DNA from 3 places in the Staphylococcus lugdunensis genome. Region 3 is predicted to be linked to each of the others. Evidence: a T-box and tRNA genes for the amino acid it is inferred to sense, from the RefSeq annotation. Region 3 holds a T-box; the other regions hold tRNA genes.
The links. A T-box is a leader RNA that pairs with one kind of tRNA and senses whether it is charged. The one in region 3 lies ahead of AL499_RS00700 (valine--tRNA ligase), so its partner is inferred to be a tRNA-Val.
Positions count from the first base shown of each region.

Region 1: it has a tRNA-Val gene. The T-box ahead of AL499_RS00700 (valine--tRNA ligase) is inferred to sense a tRNA for this amino acid. The anticodon was not compared.
Region 2: it has a tRNA-Val gene. The T-box ahead of AL499_RS00700 (valine--tRNA ligase) is inferred to sense a tRNA for this amino acid. The anticodon was not compared.

Region 1 covers NZ_CP014022.1:1,244,958-1,249,066, reverse strand. The annotation lists gene lysS (lysine--tRNA ligase) at 1-695, shown strand, start outside; rRNA gene rrf (5S ribosomal RNA) at 1,105-1,219, shown strand; tRNA gene AL499_RS05915 (tRNA-Val) at 1,231-1,306, shown strand; tRNA gene AL499_RS05910 (tRNA-Thr) at 1,315-1,390, shown strand; tRNA gene AL499_RS05905 (tRNA-Lys) at 1,397-1,469, shown strand; tRNA gene AL499_RS05900 (tRNA-Gly) at 1,485-1,559, shown strand; tRNA gene AL499_RS05895 (tRNA-Leu) at 1,567-1,655, shown strand; tRNA gene AL499_RS05890 (tRNA-Arg) at 1,665-1,738, shown strand; tRNA gene AL499_RS05885 (tRNA-Pro) at 1,762-1,835, shown strand; tRNA gene AL499_RS05880 (tRNA-Ala) at 1,850-1,925, shown strand; rRNA gene AL499_RS05875 (16S ribosomal RNA) at 2,047-3,597, shown strand; rRNA gene AL499_RS05870 (23S ribosomal RNA) at 4,089-4,109, shown strand, end outside.
Region 2 covers NZ_CP014022.1:2,315,383-2,319,491, reverse strand. The annotation lists gene AL499_RS10825 (CdaR family protein) at 1-765, opposite strand, end outside; gene cdaA (diadenylate cyclase CdaA) at 767-1,573, opposite strand; tRNA gene AL499_RS10815 (tRNA-Lys) at 1,710-1,782, opposite strand; tRNA gene AL499_RS10810 (tRNA-Gln) at 1,786-1,860, opposite strand; tRNA gene AL499_RS10805 (tRNA-Tyr) at 1,866-1,949, opposite strand; tRNA gene AL499_RS10800 (tRNA-Val) at 1,965-2,040, opposite strand; tRNA gene AL499_RS10795 (tRNA-Glu) at 2,050-2,121, opposite strand; tRNA gene AL499_RS10790 (tRNA-Asn) at 2,123-2,197, opposite strand; rRNA gene rrf (5S ribosomal RNA) at 2,210-2,324, opposite strand; rRNA gene AL499_RS10780 (23S ribosomal RNA) at 2,392-4,109, opposite strand, start outside.
Region 3 covers NZ_CP014022.1:142,537-146,645, reverse strand. The annotation lists gene AL499_RS00700 (valine--tRNA ligase) at 1-1,875, opposite strand, end outside; T-box leader at 1,916-2,152, opposite strand; gene AL499_RS00695 (DNA-3-methyladenine glycosylase I) at 2,209-2,769, shown strand; gene AL499_RS00690 (AbrB family transcriptional regulator) at 2,948-4,021, opposite strand; gene hemL (glutamate-1-semialdehyde 2,1-aminomutase) at 4,097-4,109, opposite strand, start outside.

The DNA of each region.
Region 1 (4,109 bases), 1.1 Mb from region 3:
CAGAGTTTACAATGATTGAACTTTATGAAGCATATGCAGATTTCCACGATATTATGGATTTAACAGAATCACTCATTCGCCATATTGCACAAGAAGTATTTGGCTCAGCAAAAGTTCAATACAATGGAGAAGAAATCGATTTAGAATCATCTTGGACAAGATTGCATATTGTAGATGCAGTTAAAGAAGCTACAGGTGTAGATTTCTATCAAGTAAAATCAGACGAAGAAGCAATAGCATTAGCTAAAGAACACGGTATTGAAATTAAAGAAAACATGAAGTATGGACATATCTTGAATGAGTTCTTTGAACAAAAAGTTGAAGAAACACTTATTCAACCAACATTCATTTATGGACATCCAATCGAAATATCACCATTAGCGAAGAAAAATCCGGAAGACCCAAGATTTACAGATCGTTTTGAACTATTTATTGTTGGAAGAGAACATGCAAATGCCTTCACAGAACTAAATGACCCAATCGATCAAAGAGAACGCTTTGAAGCACAATTAGTAGAAAAAGCACAAGGTAATGATGAAGCACATGAAATGGATGAAGATTTCATTGAAGCATTAGAATATGGTATGCCGCCAACAGGTGGATTAGGAATCGGAATTGATAGACTTGTGATGTTATTAACAGATTCACCATCTATTCGTGATGTACTATTATTCCCATATATGCGACAAAAATAAATGATAGCAACAGATTTGTACAAAATACAAGTACGACACTGATAATCGAATATACGAAATAAATGCCCGAAGCAAATTAAGCTTTGGGCATTTTAAATATACAATTCATATCGCACTTAAATTAATAATCTTAGTTGTGAAGAAAAAATATATAAAAAAAGAATAGATTTTAACGTGCAGATATGATAACATTTATCGAGTGTCAAAGAGAAAAAATGATGAATGATATATCATGAAAAAATATATAAAAAACAATTGACATGACTAATGATGTGTTGTAACATATAAAAGTCGTCAATTTCATGGACGTGAAATTTAAACGCAATGTAAATCAATTTTAAACAAAGTGTAAAATTGACTATTGAAACGTTTGAATAAAGTTAGTAAAATTAGTAAAGTAAGCTATTTGTCTGGTGACAATGGCAAGGAGGTCACACCTGTTCCCATGCCGAACACAGAAGTTAAGCTCCTTAGCGCCGATGGTAGTCGGACTTACGTTCCGCTAGAGTAGGACGTTGCCAGGCAATGATGAATCGGAGAATTAGCTCAGCTGGGAGAGCATCTGCCTTACAAGCAGAGGGTCGGCGGTTCGAACCCGTCATTCTCCACCATTTGAATAGCCGGCCTAGCTCAATTGGCAGAGCAACTGACTTGTAATCAGTAGGTTGGGGGTTCGATTCCTCTGGCCGGCACCATCTTTTGAGCCATTAGCTCAGTTGGTAGAGCATCTGACTTTTAATCAGAGGGTCAGAGGTTCGAATCCTCTATGGCTCATTACGATTTATATAAGCAGAAGTAGTTCAGCGGTAGAATACGACCTTGCCAAGGTCGGGGTCGCGGGTTCGAATCCCGTCTTCTGCTCCATTATTTTGCCGGGGTGGCGGAACTGGCAGACGCACAGGACTTAAAATCCTGCGGTGAGAGATCACCGTACCGGTTCGATTCCGGTCCTCGGCACCATTTTATAAAGCGCCCGTAGCTCAACTGGATAGAGCGTTTGACTACGGATCAAGAGGTTATGGGTTCGACTCCTATCGGGCGCGCTTTTTATAAACATAATTTAATACGGGAAGTAGCTCAGCTTGGTAGAGCACTTGGTTTGGGACCAAGGGGTCGCAGGTTCGAATCCTGTCTTCCCGACTTCTTGAATAAATGGGGGCTTAGCTCAGCTGGGAGAGCGCCTGCTTTGCACGCAGGAGGTCAGCGGTTCGATCCCGCTAGTCTCCACCATTATTTTTTAGAAATGAACATTGAAAACTGAATGACAATATGTCAACGTTAATTCCAATAATGTAACGAAACGTTACAAAGATTTAATTAGTATTTATGAGCTAATCAAACATCATAATTTTTTATGGAGAGTTTGATCCTGGCTCAGGATGAACGCTGGCGGCGTGCCTAATACATGCAAGTCGAGCGAACAGATAAGGAGCTTGCTCCTTTGACGTTAGCGGCGGACGGGTGAGTAACACGTGGGTAACCTACCTATAAGACTGGGACAACTTCGGGAAACCGGAGCTAATACCGGATAATATGTTGAACCGCATGGTTCAATAGTGAAAGATGGTTTTGCTATCACTTATAGATGGACCCGCGCCGTATTAGCTAGTTGGTGAGGTAACGGCTTACCAAGGCAACGATACGTAGCCGACCTGAGAGGGTGATCGGCCACACTGGAACTGAGACACGGTCCAGACTCCTACGGGAGGCAGCAGTAGGGAATCTTCCGCAATGGGCGAAAGCCTGACGGAGCAACGCCGCGTGAGTGATGAAGGTCTTAGGATCGTAAAACTCTGTTATTAGGGAAGAACAAACGTGTAAGTAACTGTGCACGTCTTGACGGTACCTAATCAGAAAGCCACGGCTAACTACGTGCCAGCAGCCGCGGTAATACGTAGGTGGCAAGCGTTATCCGGAATTATTGGGCGTAAAGCGCGCGTAGGCGGTTTTTTAAGTCTGATGTGAAAGCCCACGGCTCAACCGTGGAGGGTCATTGGAAACTGGAAAACTTGAGTGCAGAAGAGGAAAGTGGAATTCCATGTGTAGCGGTGAAATGCGCAGAGATATGGAGGAACACCAGTGGCGAAGGCGACTTTCTGGTCTGTAACTGACGCTGATGTGCGAAAGCGTGGGGATCAAACAGGATTAGATACCCTGGTAGTCCACGCCGTAAACGATGAGTGCTAAGTGTTAGGGGGTTTCCGCCCCTTAGTGCTGCAGCTAACGCATTAAGCACTCCGCCTGGGGAGTACGACCGCAAGGTTGAAACTCAAAGGAATTGACGGGGACCCGCACAAGCGGTGGAGCATGTGGTTTAATTCGAAGCAACGCGAAGAACCTTACCAAATCTTGACATCCTTTGACCGCTCTAGAGATAGAGTCTTCCCCTTCGGGGGACAAAGTGACAGGTGGTGCATGGTTGTCGTCAGCTCGTGTCGTGAGATGTTGGGTTAAGTCCCGCAACGAGCGCAACCCTTAAGCTTAGTTGCCATCATTTAGTTGGGCACTCTAAGTTGACTGCCGGTGACAAACCGGAGGAAGGTGGGGATGACGTCAAATCATCATGCCCCTTATGATTTGGGCTACACACGTGCTACAATGGACAATACAAAGGGCAGCGAAACCGCGAGGTCAAGCAAATCCCATAAAGTTGTTCTCAGTTCGGATTGTAGTCTGCAACTCGACTACATGAAGCTGGAATCGCTAGTAATCGTAGATCAGCATGCTACGGTGAATACGTTCCCGGGTCTTGTACACACCGCCCGTCACACCACGAGAGTTTGTAACACCCGAAGCCGGTGGAGTAACCATTTGGAGCTAGCCGTCGAAGGTGGGACAAATGATTGGGGTGAAGTCGTAACAAGGTAGCCGTATCGGAAGGTGCGGCTGGATCACCTCCTTTCTAAGGATATATTCGGAACATCTTCTACGAAGATGCGGAATAACGTGACATATTGTATTCAGTTTTGAATGTTTATTAACATTCAAATAAATCGTTTTAAAAGAGAGCGTTTGACAAATAATACTATTTGCCAATGCTTCATTTAAAATTGATTGTTGTACTTTGAAAACTAGATAAGTAAGTAAATTAGATTTTACCAAGCAAAACCGAGTGAATTAGAGTTTTAAATAAGCTTGAATTCATAAGAAATAATCGCTAGTGTTCGAAAGAACACTCACAAGATTAATAACACATACACACTTATATAATTTTGAAAGAAAACGTTTGTCAGGCGAGGCGTTGAAGCATTTCTAAGCGCAGTTTACTTTTGTAAATGAGCATTAGAAATGATGAAACAACAAAGCATGCGCGCGTTTGACTCAAAATGAATGAGCTTTAAAATGGTGAAACGAAGCCATATGAATGCGATTGACTTAAAGCGCAGTGTGGAAGATTAAGTTATTAAGGGCGCA
Region 2 (4,109 bases), 400 kb from region 3:
GACTTCATCATCATCAAGTTTGATGTTCTGTACTTTTGCATTATTTGGTAAAGATCCAACCGTTTTAACATTTACTTTAACTTTTTTAGAATACGGCTTAACCTTTACACTTAATTTAGCGCTGTCTGGTTGAATTGTAACATTTAATTTATTTAATTGTTTATCAAAAGCCGCTATGTCAGCAATATCTGTTGTATCTTTATCAATTTTATTGGCATTTCTAAATGTTGCCTTTAAATAAGCAATTTGATTTAACTGTTCTTTACCACCTGTAACCTTCACAGTTTCAGGAGATACCTTTTCTTCGCTTACTTTATAGTTACCAGCAATATCGTTATTACTAATATCAGGCGTGACATGCATTGTACGCGTCACTTTGTCTTCTAAAGTTACATGTGCTTGCTTAGGCTTCACATTATAATTAATATCATTGCTTAATCCCTTTACCACATAATCTTCTTTATAATTACCTGCTCTTGCTTTAGACAAATCTACTGCAACTTTAATATCATCTGCGTTCTCAATTTTAAGCAATTTAGATTGAGGTCCTGAAATCGTTACATCAACTGTGTCTGGTGCTTTAGTTACATGCAAATTTTTTGTATTATAAATTACTTGAACAGGTACATCTTCAATCGTCTTGGATGAATTTTGAGATAAGTCATTGTTACTAAAAATATTTCCAAATACATTATTCACAGATAAATAGAAAAATAGTGCCAATATAAATGCTACAAAACGTAAGCCCCATTTATTTTCTAACATGTCATTTCACACCCTTCTTTTGAAAGTGTGAGCCAAACCAATGTTCAGCTAGTAGTTCTTCAAATACTTCATTTGAAATATCTCGTCTCAACTTTCCATCAAAAGTAACTGAAATAGACCCCGTCTCTTCAGATACAATCACGGTGAAAGCATCAGAAACTTCAGAAATTCCGACTGCAGCACGATGTCTTGTACCTAAACTTTTAGATATTTTTGCGCTATCAGATAATGGTAAATAACTTGCAGCACTGGCAATTTTAGTTCCCTGAATAATCATTGCACCATCATGCAACGGAGTATTAGGAATAAACACATTCGTTAATAGCTCTTGTGAAATATCTGAATCTAAAGGAATTCCCGTTTCAATATAATCCTGTAAGCCTGTTTCTTTTTCAAAAACAATCAAAGCGCCTATACGTCTTTTAGCCATATATTGCACAGCTTTCGAAACAGCTTCTATTAATTTCTCTTCATCACGACTGTAAGTATTAGTATAGCGTTTAAACAAACTTCCTCTACCTAATTGTTCAAGTGCACGTCTTATTTCAGGCTGGAAGATAACAATAAGGGCAAGTACTCCCCATTGAATGACAATGTCAAACAACTTAGAAGTTGCTGTCAAATTAAGCACTTTACTAATTTGTTGAAAGATGACAATAACAACTATACCTTTGAGCAGTTGAATCGCTTTAGTTCCTTTAAAGACAGTAATGAGAAGATAGAGAACGTACCAAACAATAATCAAGTCAAGTACGCTTGTTATAATTTTTAAAGTACTTAGATTACTAAAAAAATTAGAAAAATCCATGACATCTCCTCCGGTTTCAATTTCATGATATTAATTATACCAATCATTATAATAACTGTCATATGAACACTATAATTTATGTCAAAATTTTTGATAAAAATAAAAAAAGCACTTTCCTGAGAGAAAGTGCAAACAATGAGCCATAGAGGATTCGAACCTCTGACCCTCTGATTAAAAGTCAGATGCTCTACCAACTGAGCTAATGGCTCTAATGGCTGGGCTAGCTGGATTCGAACCAGCGCGTGACGGAGTCAAAGTCCGTTGCCTTACCGCTTGGCTATAGCCCATAAAATGGTGGAGGGGGGCAGATTCGAACTGCCGAACCCGAAGGAGCGGATTTACAGTCCGCCGCGTTTAGCCACTTCGCTACCCCTCCGACTTATATTTAAAATGGTGGAGAATGACGGGTTCGAACCGCCGACCCTCTGCTTGTAAGGCAGATGCTCTCCCAACTGAGCTAATTCTCCATAAAATAATGACTCCTACGGGACTCGAACCCGTGTTACCGCCGTGAAAGGGCGGTGTCTTAACCGCTTGACCAAGGAGCCATGGCTCCACAGGTAGGACTCGAACCTACGACCGATCGGTTAACAGCCGATAGCTCTACCACTGAGCTACTGTGGATTAATATAACTTGCCTGGCAACGTCCTACTCTAGCGGAACGTAAGTCCGACTACCATCGGCGCTAAGGAGCTTAACTTCTGTGTTCGGCATGGGAACAGGTGTGACCTCCTTGCCATTATCACCAGACAAGTGAATGTTATACATTCAAAACTAGATAGTAAGTAAAATTGATTTTGCGTCGCAAAACATATATTTGATTAAGTCTTCGATCGATTAGTATTCGTCAGCTCCACGTGTCGCCACGCTTCCACCTCGAACCTATTAACCTCATCATCTTTGAGGGATCTTATAACCGAAGTTGGGAAATCTCATCTTGAGGGGGGCTTCATGCTTAGATGCTTTCAGCACTTATCCCGTCCATACATAGCTACCCAGCTATGCCGTTGGCACGACAACTGGTACACCAGAGGTATGTCCATCCCGGTCCTCTCGTACTAAGGACAGCTCCTCTCAAATTTCCTACGCCCACGACGGATAGGGACCGAACTGTCTCACGACGTTCTGAACCCAGCTCGCGTACCGCTTTAATGGGCGAACAGCCCAACCCTTGGGACCGACTACAGCCCCAGGATGCGATGAGCCGACATCGAGGTGCCAAACCTCCCCGTCGATGTGAACTCTTGGGGGAGATAAGCCTGTTATCCCCGGGGTAGCTTTTATCCGTTGAGCGATGGCCCTTCCATGCGGAACCACCGGATCACTAAGTCCGTCTTTCGACCCTGCTCGACTTGTAGGTCTCGCAGTCAAGCTCCCTTATGCCTTTACACTCTATGAATGATTTCCAACCATTCTGAGGGAACCTTTGAGCGCCTCCGTTACCTTTTAGGAGGCGACCGCCCCAGTCAAACTGCCCGCCTGACACTGTCTCCCACCACGATAAGTGGTGCGGGTTAGAAAGCCAACACAGCTAGGGTAGTATCCCACCAGCGCCTCCACGTAAGCTAGCGCTCACGTTTCAATGGCTCCTACCTATCCTGTACAAGCTGTGCCGAATTTCAATATCAGGCTACAGTAAAGCTCCACGGGGTCTTTCCGTCCTGTCGCGGGTAACCTGCATCTTCACAGGTACTATGATTTCACCGAGTCTCTCGTTGAGACAGTGCCCAAATCGTTACGCCTTTCGTGCGGGTCGGAACTTACCCGACAAGGAATTTCGCTACCTTAGGACCGTTATAGTTACGGCCGCCGTTTACTGGGGCTTCGATTCGTAGCTTCGCAGAAGCTAACCACTCCTCTTAACCTTCCAGCACCGGGCAGGCGTCAGCCCCTATACATCACCTTACGGTTTAGCAGAGACCTGTGTTTTTGATAAACAGTCGCTTGGGCCTATTCACTGCGGCTCTTCTGGGCTTGCACCCTAAAGAGCACCCCTTCTCCCGAAGTTACGGGGTCATTTTGCCGAGTTCCTTAACGAGAGTTCGCTCGCTCACCTTAGAATTCTCATCTTGACTACCTGTGTCGGTTTGCGGTACGGGCACCTGTTATCTATCTAGAGGCTTTTCTTGGCAGTGTGAAATCAACGACTCAAGGAAACAATTTCCTCTCCCCATCACAGCTTGACCTTATGAGTGCCGGATTTACCTAACACTCAGTCTCACTGCTTAGACGTACAATCCAATCGTACGCTTCGCCTATCCTACTGCGTCCCCCCATCGATTAAAACGATACTAGGTGGTACAGGAATATCAACCTGTTATCCATCGCCTACGCCTGTCGGCCTCAGCTTAGGACCCGACTAACCCAGAGCGGACGAGCCTTCCTCTGGAAACCTTAGTCAATCGGTGGACGGGATTCTCACCCGTCTTTCGCTACTCACACCGGCATTCTCACTTCTAAGCGCTCCACATGTCCTTGCGATCATGCTTCAACGCCCTTAGAACGCTCTCCTACCATTGTCCAAAGGACAATCCA
Region 3 (4,109 bases):
ATATTTGTCACTTAAATCAGTCACCGTTTCTATCGTTTCATTTAAACGCGTTAAAATCCATTTATCAGCTAGTGATAAGTTGCCAGATAAATCAATATCTTCTACAGCAAAATCTTCACCAATATTCATTAAGCTAAACCGTGCACCATTCCAAATTTTATTGATAAAGTTCCATACAGATTCAACTTTTTCAGTAGAATATCTTAAATCATGACCTGGAGATGAACCCGTCGCTAAGAAATAACGTAAGCTATCTGCGCCATATTCTTCGATTACATCCATCGGGTCAACACCATTGCCAAGTGATTTACTCATTTTACGACCATCTTCGGCGCGCACCAATCCATGTAATAATACATCTTGGAAAGGTCGTCGTTCGGTAAACTCTAAACCTTGGAAAATCATTCGAGCCACCCAGAAGAAAATAATGTCATATCCGGTAATCAATGCATTAGTTGGATAATAACGTTTAAAATCATTTGCACTTTCGTTAGGCCAGCCTAATGTTGAGAAAGGCCATAAGGCACTAGAAAACCATGTATCTAGAACGTCTTCATCTTGTTCCCAGTTTTCTATATCTTTTGGCGCTTGTTCACCAACATAAATTTCACCTGTTTCCTTATGATACCAAGCTGGGATTTGATGACCCCACCATAATTGTCTAGAAATTGTCCAATCTCTAATTTCTTCCATCCATCGATTAAATGTATTCTCAAATCGTGGTGGATAGAAATCAATGCGATCTGTTGTTTTTTGATTGTCTAACGCGCGCTGTGCTAATGGTTTCATTTTTACAAACCATTGTGTGGATAAATATGGTTCAACTATTGCACCGGAGCGTTCTGAATGACCTACCGAATGCATATGATCTTCAATTTTAATTACTAAATCTAATGCTTTTAAATCTTCTACAAGTTGCTTACGACATTCAAAACGATCTAACCCTTGGTATTTTCCTGCTTGGTCATTCATGGCACCTGTTTCATCCATCACAATAATACTATCTAGGTGATGACGTTGACCAATTTCAAAGTCATTTGGATCGTGAGCCGGAGTAACTTTCATAGCACCACTTCCAAATTCAGTATCAACATATTCATCTGCTAAAATTGGCAATTCTCGACCAACAATAGGCAAGATAACAGTTTTACCTATAACATCTTTATAACGTTCATCATTAGGGTTTACAACAATCGCAGTATCCCCTAACATCGTTTCCGGCCGGGTTGTAGCAATTTCAATGTAACCATCCCCATCAGCATAAGGATATTTAAAGTGATAAAAATGCCCTTGAACATCTTCATGTATGACCTCTATATCTGATAATGCTGTACGTGCTTTAGGATCCCAATTTATAATACGTTCTCCACGATATATGATACCTTTATTATATAAATCAACGAAAACTTTTTTAACAGCTTGACTTAATCCTTCATCTAGGGTAAAACGTTCACGACTATAATCTAAACCTAGTCCTAATTTAGCCCATTGTTGTCGTATAAATGAGGCATACTCTTCTTTCCATTCCCAAGCTTGTTCTAAAAATTTTTCTCTTCCAATATCATGTCTAGAGATGCCTTGTTCATTAAGTTTCGCTTCAACTTTAGCTTGTGTAGCTATACCAGCGTGATCCATGCCAGGTAGATATAACGTATCATAACCTTGCATACGTTTCATACGTGTAATGATATCTTGTAAGGTTGTATCCCAAGCATGTCCCAAGTGTAATTTCCCAGTTACATTTGGTGGTGGAATAACAATCGTATATGGTTTTTTTGACTTATCCGTAGATGTATTAAAATATCCGCTATTGACCCATTCATCATATCTACCTGATTCTACTTCTCGCGGATTATATTTAGGTTCCATTTTCATCAATAATGACCTCCTTGAAATAAAAAAACCGTCCTAATATATATAGGACGGAATTTCCGTGGTACCACCTAAATTCAAGAAAAAAGTTCTATAAAATCAAACTTAATTCTTGCACTTAATTATGATTAACGCTCAAACACGCTTTTATCTACTTAATATTACTGTTCAATAAAAGATCTAGTGGGCTACCTTCAGTAAGAACGCTATGCATATTCTCACCAACCATATGCTCTCTGAATTACCATTCATACTTACTCTTCCCAAACATATATTTTGCTTCTTAATTATAGTATAATGGAAATCGCTATAAGTCAATCTCTTGGAGGTATATTTATGAATGAGTGCGCATTTAGCACGAAAGATCCTATTTATTTAGATTATCATGATAACGTATGGGGAAAACCTTTATATGATAGTAAAGCCTTGTTCAAGCTCCTGGCACTAGAATCTCAACATGCCGGACTTTCCTGGTTAACTATTTTAAAAAAGAAAGACGCATACAGTGAAGCATTTCATAATTTTGAGCCTCAAAGAGTAGCACAAATGACTGAAAGCGATATTGATAAGCTAATGAGCTTTCCCAATATTGTTCATAATCGCAAAAAATTAGAAGCAATCATTTCACAGGCTAAAGGATATTTAGACATTGAAAAAGAATTTGGTAGTTTTAGTCAGTTTCTATGGTCATACGTTGGCGGTCACCCCATTGACTTACATTATAAGCATGCGTCTGACAGAATAACTGTAGATGAACGAGCAACACAGCTTTCAAAAGATTTAAAGTCATATGGTTTCAAATTCTTGGGACCTGTTACTGTGTTTTCATTCCTTGAAGCATCAGGGATGTATGATGCTCATTTAAAAGATTGTCCACATAAACCTGTTCATAAATGACGATAACAATCTAGTACAATAATGTTATAGATTTTATTCATAAGACAACTTGGGCTGACTGGATAGCAACCTATGAAAACTCAGATATACCATACGAAGTATTGATAATAAAAGAAGCACAAAGATGATTTATGTCAAAACATCTCTGTGCTATTATTTTGGAATTTATGCCCCACTCTTATTTCTTGTCATATCTTTTCAAACTCAATTTCAATAAGTAACTAATAATCGGTGCAACTATGAATAAAATAAAGAAGATTCTAAAGATATGAAAACTTGAAATCATTGCTACATCAGCACCTGTAGCTATAGCCACAATAACAATTTGACTCATACCTCCAGGCGCACCACCTAAGAATAATTCATTTATAGAATCATTGGTAAATAAATGAACGAAATAAACCATGATAAAAGCACTGATAATTAATAATACATTCTGATAAATGATTGCAATCGCAATACGACCTTTCAAATCACCAAGTAATTGAGCTATTTGCAATCCGATTCTTATCATGTATATAACTTGAGCTGATGCTAAAATATAATTATCTAAGGTAAATGTGATATGCGTAATTAAATTCCAACTAATCAATACCATGATAGGTGCTAATAACTGTTTAGTAGGAAAGTTGATTTTTGCCATTATAAAATAAACAAGTGCAATTGCCATGATTATCAATATAATCTCTGGAAAATGGAGTACCTGCGTTAATGGCTTTGCATGACTAATACTTTGCGTAGCTGTTTGATTGCTACTAAATAAATAAGAAATAAGCGGTACAAGAATGACAACGAAAATAACACGTGAAGTTTGTGTCAAACTCACAACAAGTATATTAGCCCTCTTATTCTCTTCTGCCATAATGAGCATTTGACTAAGTGCTCCAGGAATTACACTTAATATTGCAGTTTCAGTATTCACACGTGCTATCTTTTTAAAAAAGTATGCGATAATTAAAGATAATGCGATGAGTAATACAGTAACAATGATAATTGTTGTCCAGTCATCTTTAATATCATTAATAACTTCTGTTGTGAATGTCGATCCTATTTGAACACCCAATAAAATCAGCCCGACTTGGCTAAACCAGAATGGCCACTTTACATTTAATTTTAAAAATTTAACAACAATTATAGCAGCAATAATAGGACCAAACATAAATGGTAACAGTACATGTGCAAAATATAATATTAAGCTCACGATGATTGCTGTTGTTAAAAGAATTAAATTATTAAGCCATATTCTTCTCATCATGACCCTTCTTTCATTAAAAAGAGGTTAAGACATCCTCAGTATGAAAGTCCTAACCTCATATTATTAAATTCATTATACAATACGA